One region of the Roseateles sp. GW821-FHT03B02 genome, then DNA from elsewhere that is predicted to be linked to it. Evidence: riboswitches for the same ligand, from Rfam matches in the RefSeq annotation. Region 1 holds a riboswitch; each other region holds the start of a gene.
What was found. Region 1 has a riboswitch for S-adenosylhomocysteine ahead of AC07VX_RS09375 (MFS transporter). Riboswitches for the same ligand answer to the same signal wherever they lie in the genome.
Positions count from the first base shown of each region.

Region 2: linked by a shared signal. The riboswitch ahead of ahcY (adenosylhomocysteinase) and the one ahead of AC07VX_RS09375 (MFS transporter) in region 1 are both predicted to bind S-adenosylhomocysteine.
Region 3: linked by a shared signal. The riboswitch ahead of metH (methionine synthase) and the one ahead of AC07VX_RS09375 (MFS transporter) in region 1 are both predicted to bind S-adenosylhomocysteine.

Region 1 is NZ_JBWKUV010000002.1:663,945-666,202, reverse strand. Features, by position in the region: gene AC07VX_RS09385 (preprotein translocase subunit SecA) at 1-82, shown strand, start outside; gene AC07VX_RS09380 (efflux RND transporter periplasmic adaptor subunit) at 79-897, shown strand; S-adenosyl-L-homocysteine riboswitch at 945-1,026, shown strand; gene AC07VX_RS09375 (MFS transporter) at 1,040-2,221, shown strand; gene AC07VX_RS09370 (DUF3616 domain-containing protein) at 2,211-2,258, opposite strand, start outside.
Region 2 is NZ_JBWKUV010000003.1:211,390-213,647, reverse strand. Features, by position in the region: gene ahcY (adenosylhomocysteinase) at 1-1,239, opposite strand, end outside; S-adenosyl-L-homocysteine riboswitch at 1,321-1,398, opposite strand; gene AC07VX_RS10745 (AraC family transcriptional regulator) at 1,409-2,258, opposite strand, start outside.
Region 3 is NZ_JBWKUV010000003.1:264,330-266,587, forward strand. Features, by position in the region: gene metH (methionine synthase) at 1-731, opposite strand, end outside; S-adenosyl-L-homocysteine riboswitch at 752-817, opposite strand; gene AC07VX_RS10980 (HD-GYP domain-containing protein) at 903-2,105, shown strand; gene AC07VX_RS10985 (hypothetical protein) at 2,187-2,258, opposite strand, start outside.

The DNA of each region.
Region 1 (2,258 bases):
GCATGCCGCCATGCGCTACCGCACCCTCAAGGCCGACCGCCAACTCGACAACCTGCTTGGATTCGCCGGAAACCAGATATGAGATTTGTTCTCCCGCTGCTGCTCCTGCCTGCCGCCGCCATGGCGCAAACGCCCAAGCCCGCCGCTGCGCCGGCCGGCCATGACTGCCTCATCGAGCCCAACCAGCGCATCGAGATCCGCAGCCCGGCCAACGCGCTCATCGACAAGGTGCTGGTGGAGCGCGGCAGCCAGGTGAGGGCGGGCGACACCCTGGTGCTGCTGGACGGCAGCGTCGAGCGCGAAGCCCTGGCCGGCGCCCAGCAGCGAGCCGAGTCGGAGGCCGAGCTGCGCGTGGCGCGCGCCCGCGCCGACTACGCCCGCGAGAAGTTCCGCCGCCGCGAGGACCTGCGCGAGCAGAACTACATCACCGCCCAGGACCGCGACGAGGCCCAGGCCGAGCTGCGCGTCGCCGAGGCCGAGCTGGCCCTGGCCGTGGACAACCGGCGTCTGGCAGGCATCGAGGCCCAGCGCCTGAATGCCGTCATGAAGCAGCGCGCCCTGCGCGCGCCCTTCAACGGCGTGGTGACCGACCGCCTGCAAAACCCGGGCGAGCTGGCTTTCACGGGCGAGGGCTCGCGGCCCATCCTGAAGATGGCGCAGACGAATCCGCTGCGCGTGGAAGTGGTGCTGCCCGTGTCGTTGCTTGGCCAGATCAAGGCCGGCCACACGGCCGAGATCACGCCCGAGGCGCCGCTCAAGGGCCAGTGGAAGGCACAGATCAAGGTCGTCGACGGCGTGATGGATTCAGCCAGCGGCAGTTTCGGCGTGCGGCTGGAGCTGCCCAATCCGAACGGCGACATCCCGGCCGGTGTGCGCTGCAGGGTGAAGTTCCTCTAACGCCTCAGCTACTAGAATCCGCGCCACACCGCATCGCGTGGTGCCGTCCCGCCGAGGGGTGCTGCGACGGAAGCCCGGGAGCTTCCGCCACGCTTGGCGACGACGACCGGACAAGGGCGCCCTCTGTGAAGAAGAGGCCCGCTTGCCATCCACCTCCGCATCGATACGCACCATCCTGCCGCTGGCCTTCGTGACCGGCGTCAGCATGGCCGCGATGGATCTCTATCTGCCCGCCGTGCCCGCCCTGCAGGCCGGCCTGGGCATCAGCGTGTCGCTGGCCCAGGCGACGGTGGCCGTCTATCTCGCAGGCCTGGCCGCCGCCCAGCTGCTGTGGGGCGAACTGCTGAACCGCCTCGGACCGCGCCTGTGCATCGAGATCGGCCTGGCGCTGCTGGTGCTGACCAGCCTGGGCTGTGCGCTCGCCCCCAACATCGAGACACTGCTGCTGTTGCGCCTGCTGCAGGGCGTGTCGGCCGCAGCGGCCACGGTCGTGGCCCCCACCGTCGTGCGCGCCACGCTGGCCGATGCCGACGTCGTGCGTGGCATTGCCGCCATTTCCATGGTCGAGGCCATCGTGCCCGCAGCCGGGCCGGTGCTGGGCGCACTGCTTCTGCGCGTGACGGACTGGCGCGGCACCTTCTGGGTGCTGGCCGCCCTGGCCCTGCTGGTGCTGCCCTGGGTGGTGAAGATCGCGCCACGCCGGCTGCCCGGGCTCAATCTCGATCACGACGCCGGCTACCTCGGCATCCTGCGCAACCGCAGCTATCTGCGGCTGGCCGGCTCGCATGCGCTGTGCATCGGTGCGCTGCTGACCTTCCTGGCCAGTGCGCCGCAGCTGCTGCAGCACACGCTGGGCCTGGGCACGGCGGCGTTCGCGCTGCTGCAGGTGCTGGGCGTCGGCTCCTTCATGCTGGGAGCCTCGCAATCGGGCCGGCTGGCGGCGCGCCTGGGCCATGCGCGCGTCGTGCGGCTGGGCAGCGTGGTGCAACTGGCGGCCTGCACGCTGGCGCTGCTGACGGCCTGGGGCGGGCAGGCGCTGCCTTATGGCGCGGTGGCGGCCTACTGGATGTGCTTCTGCGGTGCGCTGGCCATCCGCGGGCCGGCCACGTTCGTCGACGCCCTGGCCCTGCCGCCGGCCCAGATGGGTCGTGCCACGGCCATGCTGGTGCTGGCGCTGCTGGCGGCCGGCGCCCTGGGCACGCAGCTGGTGGCGCCTTTCCTGGGGCATGCGGGCAGCGCCGTGCCGGTGTTTTCCGGCGTGCTGCTGCAGCTGCTGGCCAGCGCGGCGCTGGTGTGGCGCTATCCGGTCGTGGCTAAGGCCTGAGGTCCAGGGCGCGGAAGGATCGCTTGCCCTTGTCCGC
Region 2 (2,258 bases), on a different contig from region 1:
GGCGTAGAGCTCGATCTGGGCGATGGTTTGGTTGGCGAACGAGGAGCTCATCACATAGCTCGGGTGGCCCGTGCCGCAGCCCAGGTTCACGAGGCGGCCCTTGGCCAGCAGGATGATGCGCTTGCCGTCCGGGAAGATGACGTGGTCGACCTGCGGCTTGATCTCTTCCCACTCGTACTTTTCGAGCGCCGCGACCTCGATCTCGTTGTCGAAGTGGCCGATGTTGCAGACGATGGCGTTGTTCTTCATCGCCAGCATGTGCTCGTGGCGGATGACGTTCTTGTTGCCGGTGGTCGTCACGAAGATGTCGGCCTTGTCCTGCGCGTATTCCATCGTCACGACGCGGTAGCCCTCCATCGCGGCCTGCAGCGCGCAGATGGGGTCGATCTCGGTGACCCAGACCTGGGCCGACAGCGCGCGCAGCGCCTGGGCCGAGCCCTTGCCCACGTCGCCGTAGCCGGCCACGACGGCGATCTTGCCGGCCACCATCACGTCGGTGGCGCGCTTGATGCCGTCCACCAGGCTCTCACGGCAGCCGTAGAGGTTGTCGAACTTGCTTTTGGTGACGGAGTCGTTGACGTTGATGGCGCGGAACAGCAGCGTGCCCCTGGCGGACATTTCCTTCAGGCGGTGCACGCCCGTGGTGGTCTCTTCCGTCACGCCGATGATCTCGGCGCTCTTGCGCGTGTACCAGCTGCCGTCCTCGGCGACCTTCTTGCGGATGGCGGCGAACAGGATGCGCTCCTCCTCGCTGCCGGGGTTGGCCAGCACGGACAGATCCTTCTCGGCCTTCTGGCCCAGGTGCATCAGCAGCGTCGCGTCGCCGCCGTCGTCCAGGATCATGTTGGGGCCTTCGCCCGGCTCGCCCTTGCCGGCGAACTCGAAGATGCGGTGGGTGTAGTCCCAGTAGTCCTCCAGCGTCTCGCCCTTGTAGGCGAATACCGGCGTGCCGACGGCGGCCAGCGCGGCAGCGGCGTGGTCCTGCGTGGAGAAAATGTTGCACGAGGCCCAGCGCACTTCAGCACCCAGGGCCTGCAGGGTCTCGACCAGCACGGCCGTCTGGATCGTCATGTGCAGCGAGCCGGTGACGCGTGCGCCCTTGAGCGGCTGGCTGGCCGCGTATTCCTTGCGGATGGCCATCAGCGCCGGCATCTCGTGCTCGGCGATCTTGATTTCCTTGCGGCCCCAGTCGGCCAGCGACAGGTCCTTGACGATATGGGCGGGGAGGTTGGCGGTCATGAGCGGGCTCCTTCAAGCGAATGAAGCCGCTGGCGATGACGGTGCGAGGGGAGATCAATCCTCACCCAGGCACGGTCGGCCAGCGGGTGAGCGCAGTTGCAGGGGGCTGAACTTCCGAGCCTGGCCTCAATGTGTGAGGTTGCAACGCTCCTCGGAAGGAGGCGACATTCTACCCGCCCGCGCTGCGCAGAAGCGAGATGTCCTCGCGCGGCGGGGCGCCGAAGAGGCGACGGTATTCACGGCTGAACTGGGAAGGGCTCTCGTAGCCGACCCGGTGGGCGGCGCTGGCGGCGTCCAGGCCGTCGCCCAGCATCAGGCGGCGCGCCTGCTGCAGCCGCATCTGCTTCTGGAACTGCAGCGGCGAGAGCGCCGTCAGCTGCTTGAAGCGCAGGTGCAGGGTCGATGGGCTCATGTGGGCAAGGGCGGCCAACTCGTCGATGGACAGTGGCTCGGCGAAGCGGCGCGTCAGCTGTTCGATGACGCGGTTGAGCCGGCGCGCGACGCCGTCGCCCTGGGCCAGCGTGCGCAGTCGCGGACCCAGCGGCCCGGTCAGCACGCGGTAGAGGATCTCTCGCTGCACCAGCGGCGCCAGCGTCTTCAGATCCTGCGGACTGTCCAGCAACTGCAGCAGGCGCAGGGCGGCGTCCAGCAAGGGTGCGGTGACAGGGGCGACATGCAGGCCGGCGTCGCCGTCGTCGGGCCGCGCATCACCGTCCAGCAGCAGTTCGGCCAACGCCTGCGTTTCGCAGCTCAGGCGCACGCAGACATAAGGCGCGGCCGGGCTGGCCTCGATCACCTGGCCGCGCGGCAGCATGGTCATGGGCACGACCAGGCATTGCATTGCGTCGTAGTGCACCACGCGCGCGCCCAGCTCCGCGCGTTTGCGCCCCTGCAGCACCAGCACGAGGCCGGGTTCGTAGACTGCCGGCAGGGCTTTGGCCGGGGCGCTGGCGCGGATCAGCCGCAGCCAGGGCAGGGCGGTCGCATGCAGGCCGTCGCCGGGCGCGCGGGCCAGAGCG
Region 3 (2,258 bases), on a different contig from region 1:
CGCACCGGCTCGTTGCCGCGGAAGCTGAACGACACGTTGCTCACGCCGCCCGACACCTTGGCGCCCGGCAGGTTGGTCTTGATCCAGCGCGTGGCCTCGATGAAGTCCACCGCGTAGTTGTCGTGCTCCTCGATGCCCGTGGCGATGGCGAAGATGTTGGGATCGAAGATGATGTCCTCGGCCGGGAAGTCCACCTCGTCCACCAGGATGCGGTAGGCCCGCGCGCAGATCTCGGTCTTGCGGGCGAAGGTGTCGGCCTGGCCTTGTTCATCGAAGGCCATCACTACGGCCGCGGCGCCGTAGCGCTTCACCAGCCTGGCCTGGCGCTTGAACTCCGCCTCGCCTTCCTTCAGCGAGATCGAGTTGACGATGCCCTTGCCCTGGATGCACTTCAGGCCGGCCTCGATGACGCTCCACTTGGACGAGTCGATCATGATCGGCACGCGGGCGATCTCGGGCTCGCCGGCGATCAGGTTCAGGAAGCGCACCATGGCCGCCTGGCTGTCCAGCATGGCCTCGTCCATGTTGATGTCGATGACCTGGGCGCCGTTCTCGACCTGCTGGCGGGCCACGGCCAGCGCCTCCTCGAACTGGCCGGCCAGGATCATGCGGGCGAAGGCCTTGGAGCCGGTGACGTTGGTGCGCTCGCCGATGTTGACGAACAGGCTGTCGGCGTCGATGGCGACGGGTTCGAGGCCGGAGAGCTTGAGAGGGGGAGGCGAGAGGGTCATCGAGGCAGTCCGCGCGGGGAGATCGATGAGCGCCGTTGGAAAAACGATCCGAGCCTGGGGAAAACCTCGCAGCGCTCCTCGGATGAAGGCGGGAATTCTACGCAGCGCCTCCTTCGCCGTCGCTCAAGTTTGGCTTGCTCCCGCCGAAGGCCCATCAGAATGCTGCGGTCCATGGCCTCCGACCTCATCCCCCTCCCTGCCCGCACGCTGCGTCTGGGCATGACCCTGCCCTACGACCTATTCGACGCCGGCGGCAAGCTGCTGTTCGCGCGCGGCCAGGTGCTGCGCGACTCGCCGCTGGTTCGCAGCCTCGTCGACGGCGGCGCCTGGGTGAATTCCGAGGACACGATGGAGTACCAGCGCGCCCGGGCCCACCGGCTCGACACCCTGGTCATGCAGGACGTGCCCCTGTCAGACATCGCCAAGGCCGACTCCAGCTTCCGCCTGGACCAGCCCGCGGCAACCCGGATCGAGCCGGGCCCGCGCGAGGCCTGGTCGGACCTGCTGCTGCGCACCCACACCCTGCTGCGCGAGGCCGAGCCGGTCGACTTCGCCGGCCGCCTGGCCGGACTGCGCGACGCGGCGCTCAAGCGCCTGCACGCCCACCCCGACGCGACGCTGATGCTGCTGATCTTCGAGAGCAGCCAGGAGTTCGGCGACTACAGCGCCCGCCACGCGCTCCTGACGCTGCTGCTGGCCGACCTCGTCGCCCAGCAGCTGCAGCTGCCGCCCGCGCTGCGCGAGCCCCTGCAGGGCGCCGCGCTGACGATGAACTACGGCGCCGGCGCCGTGCACGACCGCCTCGCGGCACAGGTCGACGCCGCCACGTCCGCCCAGCGCCAGGCCCTGGTCGCCCACGGCGACCGCGCGGCGCAACGGCTGGCCCAGATCGGCATCGCGAACGAGGCCTGGCTGACCGCAGTGCGCCTGCACCACGAGGCCGGCCCCGGCCCCCTCGCCGGCCGCAGCGACGGCGAGAAGCTCGCCCGCCTGCTGCGGCGCATCGACATCTTCGGCGCCCGCCTGTCGCCGCGCCGCAGCCGCCAGGCCCTCAGCGGCGCCGCCGCGGCGCGCGCCGTCTTCCTCGACGAGCGCCAGCAGCCCGACGAAGCCGGCGCGGCGCTAATCAAGGTGGTGGGCCTCTACCCGCCAGGCAGCATCGTGCGCCTGGCCAACGGCGAGGTCGGCATCGTCTTCAAGCGCGGCTTCAGCGCCAACGAACCGCTGGTGGCCGCGCTGCTCGGCAAGAGCGGCAGCCCACTGAGCAATCCGGTACCGCGTGACACCCGCCTGGCCTCGCAGGCCATCGCCGCCAGCCTCGCGCCAGCCGAGCTGAAGCTGCGCGTCAACCTGGAAGCGCTGCTCAAGCTCTGAGCACAGGCTGAACACTCGATCAGGCCGGGCGGCCCACGGGTCGCCAGCGGATGGCTGCTGGCGCCCGGGCCCTCGCGCCGGTCAGCGCTTGGCCGAGCCGTCGGCCGCAGCGTTCAGCGCGACGCCGTTGTCGGTGCGCGAGGCCTTGGCCGA